DNA from 3 places in the Holzapfeliella sp. JNUCC 80 genome. Region 3 is predicted to be linked to each of the others. Evidence: riboswitches for the same ligand, from Rfam matches in the RefSeq annotation. Region 3 holds a riboswitch; each other region holds the start of a gene.
The links. Region 3 has a riboswitch for lysine ahead of JNUCC80_RS03815 (aminotransferase class I/II-fold pyridoxal phosphate-dependent enzyme). Riboswitches for the same ligand answer to the same signal wherever they lie in the genome.

Region 1: it holds a riboswitch for lysine, as region 3 does, so the genes downstream of both, JNUCC80_RS00340 (ABC transporter permease subunit) here and JNUCC80_RS03815 (aminotransferase class I/II-fold pyridoxal phosphate-dependent enzyme) in region 3, are expected to answer to the same signal.
Region 2: it holds a riboswitch for lysine, as region 3 does, so the genes downstream of both, lysA (diaminopimelate decarboxylase) here and JNUCC80_RS03815 (aminotransferase class I/II-fold pyridoxal phosphate-dependent enzyme) in region 3, are expected to answer to the same signal.

What each region holds. Positions count from the first base shown of each region.
Region 1 is NZ_CM132205.1:65,259-68,543, reverse strand. Features, by position in the region: gene JNUCC80_RS00355 (aldo/keto reductase) at 1-424, shown strand, start outside; gene JNUCC80_RS00350 (hypothetical protein) at 460-633, opposite strand; gene JNUCC80_RS00345 (NAD(P)H-dependent oxidoreductase) at 623-1,321, opposite strand; lysine riboswitch at 1,391-1,565, shown strand; gene JNUCC80_RS00340 (ABC transporter permease subunit) at 1,662-3,260, shown strand; gene JNUCC80_RS00335 (amino acid ABC transporter ATP-binding protein) at 3,260-3,285, shown strand, end outside.
Region 2 is NZ_CM132205.1:429,766-433,050, forward strand. Features, by position in the region: gene JNUCC80_RS02170 (aspartate kinase) at 1-1,214, opposite strand, end outside; lysine riboswitch at 1,415-1,590, shown strand; gene lysA (diaminopimelate decarboxylase) at 1,688-2,992, shown strand; gene dapD (2,3,4,5-tetrahydropyridine-2,6-dicarboxylate N-acetyltransferase) at 3,015-3,285, shown strand, end outside.
Region 3 is NZ_CM132205.1:754,393-757,677, reverse strand. Features, by position in the region: gene JNUCC80_RS03820 (YeiH family protein) at 2-1,003, shown strand; lysine riboswitch at 1,080-1,259, shown strand; gene JNUCC80_RS03815 (aminotransferase class I/II-fold pyridoxal phosphate-dependent enzyme) at 1,376-2,560, shown strand; gene ppcA (phosphoenolpyruvate carboxylase) at 2,617-3,285, shown strand, end outside.

The DNA.
Region 1 (3,285 bases), 480 kb from region 3:
AAACTTGCTTGATCACGCTACGATTATTCCAGCTGTTAACCAAATGGAATACAATCCACTAATTCAAGAACGTGATATTTTAGCATTCAACCAACAACATGGTATTCATTTACAAGCTTGGTCACCTCTTGGCGGTGGCGCTGTTCTAACTGATCCTGAACTACAAAAAATTGCTGATAAATACAACAAAACAATTGCTCAAGTTGTTCTACGTTGGAACTTCCAAAGCGGTATTATCACAATCCCTAAATCTGTTCATGAAGAACGTATCCAACAAAATGCTGACATCTTTGACTTTGAATTATCTGCTCAAGATATGCAAAAATTATACAGCATGAACCAAGAAAAACGTTCACTTTGGTACAACGACTTTTCATGGGAAGGCGGCTCAATCAACGAAGCTGTTGAAGAATGGGGCGACTAATCAAAAAAAGACTGACAATTGTCAGTCTTTTTTGTTTACCATTGTTCATGGTTCCACAATCTACCATCAAGTTCCCCTTCTGCTAAATCATGGCGAACTTCTAGTTGATGTTGAAATTGATCGAGATAACTCAACAATGCACGTTTTTCATAATTATTTTCGCTTTTTGAGGCCTCTTCAATAATGGCCTTCATCCAATCATTCTTCATTGTCCTTCACCTCATCTAGTGCGTCTCTTAGATCTTTGTAATCAGTCAATTGTTCATCTATCGTATCAACAACAGCCTGCAACTGAATATTGTCGTTTAAGTTAATATTTTGTCTAATTTTGTTAAGTAAAAATTGACCCTTATCCACAAAACTTGGTTTAATCAATTCCACATGAATTAAGTAACCAACTAACAATTGGTAGAGTTGTTGTTCATTTAAATAAGCAAACTGATACACAATAAATGGGGTTAAATAAGTAAAACCTAACTCATTAGCAAAAACCTGGTAAGGTCTGAGAATTTCGTTCAAACTAAATTGCGATTTTTGTCCAGGTTGAAAATCTTTTTGTGGCTGTCCTGTATTAATCACCAAAGACAAGCTTTTTTGTTTGAGATGGTTAAGATGGGTTAACTCATTGACAAACTGATTTGTAAAAACATCATCTTGCCATTTTTTAAGTGAGTAAGGTGCTGAATACCAATATAATGGAAATTGGAAAATAACGTGATCAGCAGCTAAAATCTTTTCTTGATGTTGCTTAATATTAAATTGTTGGTTTTGCATCATTTCTTCATCTAATACAGTTACCTCAACTTCAGCATCCGCTAAAGCTAGTGTTGATTTGAAAAATTGTTGTGTAACAGAATTATTAACATCTGGATGGGAAATGAAAATCTGAACTTTCATCGGCTTCCTCCTGGTTTTCGTTGACAATAAACTATTCTAAGGGTATCATATGTAGGTAAATTTAATAAGAAATGCAATAGAGGTTGCGGTCATCACTAATTAGTTGCGAGTGTGTAGTTCACAAAGACCAACTAAGGCAGGATCATCGCCGAAGAAAGCTTGTTGCCTACACAACAAGTCTTCTGGGTCTAGTCGGCAAACGACTAGAACTGTCTCAGTCTATCTGAGGAGTGCTATTATGTTATTTAATAATCAGTAATTTATTTCATAATGCCTCAAAACCTTTATTAATTAAAGGTTTTTTTTATTGTGTTAAATTAAAACATGAAGGAGTAATTTTATGAAAAATTTGAAAGCTAACCCGCTTTTAACTTTCTTTTCCGCTATTGTGATGCTTCTTGGATTAGCCGGATTTTCAACTAATCAAGTTCACGCTGAAGAAAGTGATACTTTACGTGTAGGGATGGAAGCCAATTATCCACCTTACAACTGGACACAACAAGATGATTCAAATGGGGCCATCAAAATTGATGGAGAATCATTATATGCCAATGGATATGATGTTCAAATGGCTAAAAAAATTGCCGCAGGACTTGGCAAAAAGAACGTTGTCGCGGTTAAAACACAATGGGATGGCCTACTGCCTTCCTTGACTTCAGGCAAAATCGACATGATTATTGCTGGTATGTCACCAACACCTGAACGTCGCCAAGCTATTGACTTTACAAACGCTTACTACACCTCAAATATTGTAATGGTTGTGAATAGTACTGGCAAATACGCTAACGCAACTAACTTAGCTGACTTTAATGGTGCTAAAATCACAGGACAACTGGGAACTTTCCATTATGATGCTATCGAACAAATTCAAGGTGCCATCAAAGAACCCGCTATGAAAGACTTTTCAGCAATGCGTGTGTCACTTGAATCAAAAACTATTGATGGTTATGTTTCCGAAAAATCAGAAGGAATTAGCGTATCTAGTGCTAACCCTAACCTTAAAATGATTGACTTTGCTCCTGGAAAAGGATTCCACCTAGACCCTTCAGAAACACAAAGTGCGATTGGGTTACGCAAAGGTGATCCAAACCTTGAAAAAGTTAACGAAATTCTAGCAACTGTTCCAGAAAATGAACGTGACAAAATGATGACAGATGCTATCCACAACCAACCAAAACCTGCTACTGAAGGTAACTGGTTTATCAATATTTGGCAACAATATGGTGGTATGTTACTTCGTGGAACTGGTATGACTGTTTTCATCTCATTAATCGGAACCATCGTTGGCTTCTTTATTGGATTGTTAGTTGGAATTATCAGAACCATTCCACTTGCTAAAACACGTGGTAAACGCTGGGCAACTAGAGTTGCTAGTTTCTTAGCTTCTGTTTATATCGAACTGTTCCGTGGAACACCGATGATTGTGCAAGCTGCTGTATTCTACTACGGTGCTGCTCAAATGTTTGGGCTTAACTTAGACCGTACTTTAGCTGCTTTAATTGTTGTTTCAATTAACACAGGGGCTTACCTTTCTGAAATCATCCGTAGTGGGATTATTTCAACTGATGAAGGACAATTTGAAGCTGCAAGTGCTTTAGGAATGAATCACTTCCAACGAATGAGAAAAATCATTCTCCCTCAAGCTGTTCGTAACAGTTTACCTTCTGTTGCTAACGAATTCATCGTTAACATCAAAGATACTTCCGTCTTGAGCATCATCTCAGTTTCTGAACTATTCTTCACAGGTTCAACAATTGCTGGACAAAACTTCCAGTTCTTCCACACTTACCTAACAATTACATTTATTTACTTAGTTCTAACCTTTACAATTACACGTATTTTCAGACTTATCGAAAAGAAATTAAATGGTCCTAAAGATTACAATTTAATGGCTAATCAAGAACAAGTGACTTCTAATTCAAGAGAGGTGAAAAACTAATGGCTAATCAAGACTCAATTATTAG
Region 2 (3,285 bases), 320 kb from region 3:
ACACGATCTAAGACACCAATGTTATCTTTCATACCTTCACCAACAACCATGATAATGGCGTAATCATTAATCCATTGCATTTCGTCTGGTTGAAGAGTGTTTTTAATCTCTTGACAAAGTTGTTTGATTTTAAGGTCTGTAAGCTGGCTTTTATCAAAGATAATTGTCAAATCATCGATACCTGAAGGCATATGCTCATAAGAAACATTATAGCGATATAAAATCTCTAGCAATTTTAATGTGAAGCCAACTTCTTTATTAAGTAGGTAACGGTGGAGGTATAAAGCAGCAAAACGATCAGAACTAGCTACACCTGTTATTAAATGTTCTGGCTCAAAATCATTTTCAGGAACAATAAGTGTGCCCGGTAAATCAGGATGGTTAGTGTTTTTAACATTAATAGTAATTTCAGCTTCAATTGCTGGGATAATGGCTTCATCATGGAATACTGAAAATCCAGCGTAAGAGAGTTCACGTAATTCACGATAAGTCATTTTATTAATGGCATATGGATTTTTGACAGTATTAGGGTTTGCTGCATAAATTGCATCAACATCTGTGAAATTTTCATAGCAGCTGGCATTGAAGCCTTTTGACAAGATAGCACCTGTAATATCTGAGCCACCACGTGAAAAAGTGGCGATTTTATTGTCTTTAGTGATGCCAAAGAATCCAGGTACAATTAAAAGCTCATCACCAACATCAATTGATTTAATGTTGTCGTAAGTTTCATCTAAAACTTGTGCGTTATTAGCTGAATCACTAACATAAAATCCAAATTTTTCCGGATCTAGAAATCGAGCTTTAAGTCCTAGATGGTTCAGAATCAACGTTATTAGCTTTGCGTTTAATCGTTCACCATGAGCTTTAAAACAAGCCATTAGATAGTCGTTGTTTTCGAATTTTTCATGCTTTAAGTTTTCGATTTTTTCTTTAATGCTTTGCAATTCTTCTTCTTCTAAATCAAAGTGGTTTGCGATTTCAACGTAGCGGTTGAATAGCTGTTCAGTGATTGATTCAGTAGGCTTTTTTTCGATTGTAAGTGTAGCGTATTTGATTAATAAATCTGTAACTTTCGTATCAGAAGCACTTCTTTTTCCTGGGGCTGAAGTCACAACAACTTTGCGACTTGAATCTTGTTTTAAAATATTAATAACTTTCTCAAACTGTTGTCCTGAAGCTAGCGAGCTTCCGCCAAATTTAACTACTTTCATAAAAATTCCCCTTTAGCTTTCTTTTCAAATGATAAGTAAATTAAATTTAACATGCCTATTTTAAATTTCAACACCCAAATCCGACTAATACATGTTGTTTTAAAGGTCAATATATGGAAATAAATAAAAATAAAAAAATTTTTAAAAAATAATTAACCTAAGGGTTTGACTTTTGATTGGTTTTATTATAATATTTTAATCACATCGAAGAGGTTGCAACTAACATTATTAGAAATAACTAGTCTTCTGTTAAGACAATCATGTTATTTTGAAAGGGGAAGTTGCCGAAGCTAGTACTTAAGCAGATAAGTATCGGCTGGGACATGATTGAACAAGTCATGGACTGTCGCAGTAATTGCGGAGAGCTATCGACAAACGAACAATCATGATGAATGTGAAACTTTCAAAGGGTTCTTTTGTTATTTTAGATAGCAGAAGAACCCTTTTTATATAGTCTTGGAGGAATTTTCGTTATGGAACATAATTTTAATTTAGTCACAAATGCGAATCATCATTTAGAAATAGGCGGAATCGATACTGTTGATTTGGTTCAAAAATATCAGACGCCATTAGTTGTTTATGATATTTCAAAAATCAAACAACAAATTGCAGGATTCAAATCGGTTTTTGAGCAAAACGATGTTGAATATGAAATTAGTTATGCTAGCAAGGCATTTTCATGTTTAGCCTTATATGAATTGATGCAAAAAGAAAATCTACATCTGGATGTAGTATCTGGTGGCGAATTATTCACCGCGCAACAAGCTGGATTTGATTTATCAAAAATTAGTTTTCATGGCAATAATAAATCATTTGATGAAATCAAAATGGCTGTCGATGCGGGTGTAGGTGTTATCGTCCTTGATAACTTTCATGAGATTGAATTGCTATCGTCTTACTTGATTGATACCCAGCAACAAGCTGATGTGATGTTGAGAATCACACCCGGAATATCAGCACATACACATGACTATATTCAAACTGGTCAAGAAGACAGTAAATTTGGCTTTGATTTAAATTCTGGTCAAGCTGAAGAAGCTTTGACAACGGTTTTAAACAATCCTAACTTGACTATGAAAGGATTCCATTCACATATTGGATCACAAATATTTGAAGTTAACGGTTTTGAAATGGCAGCTGAAAAGCTAATTGATTTAGCCAATGATTGGTATCAAAAATACAGCTATCAACCCGATGTAATTAATGTCGGTGGTGGTTTTGGAATTGCTTACACAAATGACGATAAACCGCTAGCACCTGAGGTATTTGTTGATGCAATCATCAAAAAAATCAAAGAAAAAACAGCAGATTTTGGTTTAAAAATGCCAGCGATTTGGATAGAACCTGGAAGATCGATTGTAGGACCTGCAGGTTATAACTTATATACAATCGGTTCTCGTAAAGAAATCCCAGGAAAATCTGCTTATGTGAGTGTTGATGGTGGTATGGGAGACAATATTCGACCAGCACTTTACCAAGCAGAATATGAAGCTGTAATTGCTAATAAAATGGATCAAGAACCAGTAGAAAATGTCCGTGTGGCAGGTAAATATTGCGAATCAGGAGACATTTTGATTCAAAAAGCAGCTTTTCCAAAAACACAACCGGGTGATATTGTTGCAATGATTAATACGGGTGCTTATGGTTACTCAATGGCATCAAATTATAATCGTAATTTAAAACCCGCAGTTGTTTTTGTTGAAAACGGAAAAGATAACTTAGCAATTAAAAGACAAAGTTACCAAGACTTAATCAAATTAGAAAACAGTTTATATTAATTATCAAAAAGGAGACTATATAATGGAAAGAAAAAGCGCACAAGAAATTATTAACTTTATTGGAAATGCCGAAAAACAAACACCTGTTAAGGTTTATATCAAGGGACAATTAAGTGAGATTGATTTTCCAAACACAATTAAAGCTTTTGTAGAATCAAAAACAGGAACATTATTTGGTAACTGGGCTGATGTTGAACAAGTCTTAGCTGATAATCAATCTTTAATTACAGAATACGAAATTGAAAACCACATGAGAAATTCAGCGGTGCCACTATTAGATATGAAGAAAGTTA
Region 3 (3,285 bases):
CATGAAAATCAAAAAATCTTTTTTACCAGGTATTGCAGTAACGTTACTTGTTTCTATTATTGCTAAATTTTTAGCCGTTTATTTACCTTTTATTGGAGCAGAATCTTTGGCCATGTTGATGGGGATTTTGTTAGGTAATACTATTTTGACACAACCTAAGTTAAATTCAGGTGTTAAATGGTCAGAAAAATACCCTATTGAAATCGGAATTGCACTGCTCGGGTTAACCGTAACACTTAAAACCATAGAATCATTGGGAATTAATGGGATTTTATTTATTGTGTTACAGATGGTGTTGACTATTATTGTAGCGATTGTGCTAGGGAAAAGAGTCTTTAAGGTATCGAAAAAATCGTCGCTTTTAATGGCTGCAGGTAATGCCGTATGTGGATCAAGTGCAATAGCGGCTGTGTCGCCAGAAATCAAAGCAAACGATGATGAAAGACGGACTGCAGTAGCAACAGTTAGTTTGGTCGGAATTGTCTTATTAATTGTTTTGCCAATCATTGGGCCTGTTGTGCTCGGTAAGCAAGACTTACTTTTAGGTGCATTAATTGGAGGAACTGTCCAATCTGTGGGACAAGTTGTGGGGACAGCTTCCTTAATTAATCAAGATGTTACGACATATGCGACATTGTTCAAAATGTTGCGAGTGATTTTGCTATCAGTAGTTGTCATTAGTTTTGCAAGAATGGCTCAGGGAGCAAGCCAAAAAGAGCCACAAGCCAAAAAGTCAGTTAAGCAATACATTAAAGTACCTTGGTTTATTTTAGTGTTTGTTATTTTTATTTTGATTAATAGTTATGTTAGTTTGCCAACGCAATTAACGCATACTGCAAAAGAATTGACCGGTTTCTTTGGTATTATTAACCTTGCAGGTATCGGGCTAAACTTGAAGTTAAAAACAATTAAAGATTCTGGTAGTCGTTTCTTGGGCTATGGGCTGTTGATTAGTTTAGTGCAAGTTGTCGGAGCAATTATCTTAATTAAGTTACTATTCTAATTACTTATTATTAGTAAAAAATTAAACAAAAATGAAATACAAGGTTGAATTACACAAAAAAATAACTTATAGTTAATTTAGTAGAAGAGGTCGCAGTTGACAATAGCTAGATAACTCGCTATCACAATAGCATTAGTTACTCTAGTGAGGGGATATTGCCGAAACGTCAAAGAGTTGTGACGATTTGATGTTGGGGTATGGTTGAACAAATCATAAACTGTCATAAGCATAAAACTTATGGAGCGCTATCGACAAATTGATATCTAAGACGGTTTAGATTCTTTTGTCTGCCCAGACAAAGGAATCTTTTTTTGTCTAATATTTTAAATAGCCACTCTTCTGAATAATAATTTACGGAAATAGGAGACTGTTATGCCAGATTTATCGTCAAAATTAAGTGAAACGTATAACGAAAAATTAGACTTAGTTAATCCATCAGGGATTAGAAGCTTTGATCAAAAAATCTCAGCTATCCAAGATATTGTAAAACTAACAATTGGAGAGCCTGATTTAGATACACCCGAACATATTAAAAATGCTGCAGTAGAAAGCATTCAAAATAATGATTCTCACTACTCAGCTCAAACAGGTAAATTAGAGCTTAGAAAAGCAGTTTCTGATTATTTAAAGCGTCAACAAGGTTTAAATTATAATCCAGAAGATGAAATAATCGTGACAATTGGTGCAACAGAAGCAATTTATGCCACTTTTGAAACGATGTTAAATCCAGGTGATAAAGTGATTGTGCCAACACCGACATTTGCACTTTATTTTCCTATTATCGAGTTGCTAGGTGCACATCCAATTATGGTTGACACCTCACAAACAGGCTTTCAATTAACACCTGAAAAATTGGAAGAAGTGATTAAAGAAGAAGGGCCTTCAGTTAAAGCAGTTTTACTTAATTATCCAAGTAATCCAACAGGGGTTGAATACGATAAAGAAACCGTTACGGCTCTAGCGCAAGTTATTGAACAGCATGATATTTTTGTTGTTACAGATGAGATTTACTGTGAATTAACTTATGACGTTGATCATTTTTCAATTGCTAAGTTATTGCCTCAACAATCCATTTACATTAATGGATTATCTAAATCTCACGCTATGACAGGATATCGAATTGGTTACGTTTGTGGACCGAGAGAATTCATGTCAAAAGTTGCTAAAGTGCATGCTTTCATGGTGACTTCACCATCTAATCCTGCCCAAGTTGCAGCAACAGAAGCGCTTAATCATGGTGATAATGATGCGATTGAAATGCGTAAAATCTATCAAAAGCGTCGTGACTTAATTGTTGATGAATTAACAAGTATGAACTTTGAGATGGCTAAGCCTCATGGTGCGTTTTATCTACTTGCTAAAATTCCAGCATCATGTACACAAGATTCTTACCAGTTCGCACTAGAATTAGCTGAACAAGCAAAAGTTGGTGTCATACCTGGAAGTGCATTTGGTAAAGGTGGACAAGGCTATATTCGTTTTTCATATGCAGCTTCTGAAGCTGATATTCAGCTAGCGATGGATCGTATTCGTGATTACCTTAAAACAGTCAGATAACTAGTAATTAAAATCAGGAGGACAATCAATTGACAGACAGAATGATACCAAACGTAATGGGAACTCAACATCCAGATAACGCTAACATTCCGTTCTTTAAAAAGCATCATAATCCATTTGTTTCAGCTTTTGAAGAAATCGATGAAGCTTATGCTAACTTTTCAACTTTAGATGCCGATGAATACATGTGGGACTGGGAAGGAAAGCATGCTGATTCTTCTGTTATTAGCCGTTTGTATACTAAACAATACGACTATTTCAAAAACCATGAACTTGGTGACGATAAATTTTTAACGTTTAGATTACCTAACATTTGGGAAGAAAAAGGTTATAGTTTAATGCAAGCTATGACAACTATGATGCTGGCAGAAGATTTTGCAGACGATTTAAAATTTAAAAAACGTCCGCTATTTGAAGCGGTTCTGCCAATGACGAAAAGTGCAGATCAACTGATTGCTATGGAAGATAAGTTTGCATCACTTGCACAATTCAAGAATAAAGAATTTGAAAATACACATCCTAATAGCGACCAACTCCAAATGATTCCACTATTTGAAAGTTTTGAAGCGCAGCTAGATGCTCCTGAAATTTTAAAAGAGTATATGGCGATGTACAAAAAACACTTTAACCGCCCAATTGAGTATTTACGTGTTTTCTTAGCAGGTTCTGATTCTGCGCTTTCAAATGGATTTTTAAACAGTATTATTGGAAACAAGCTAGCATTA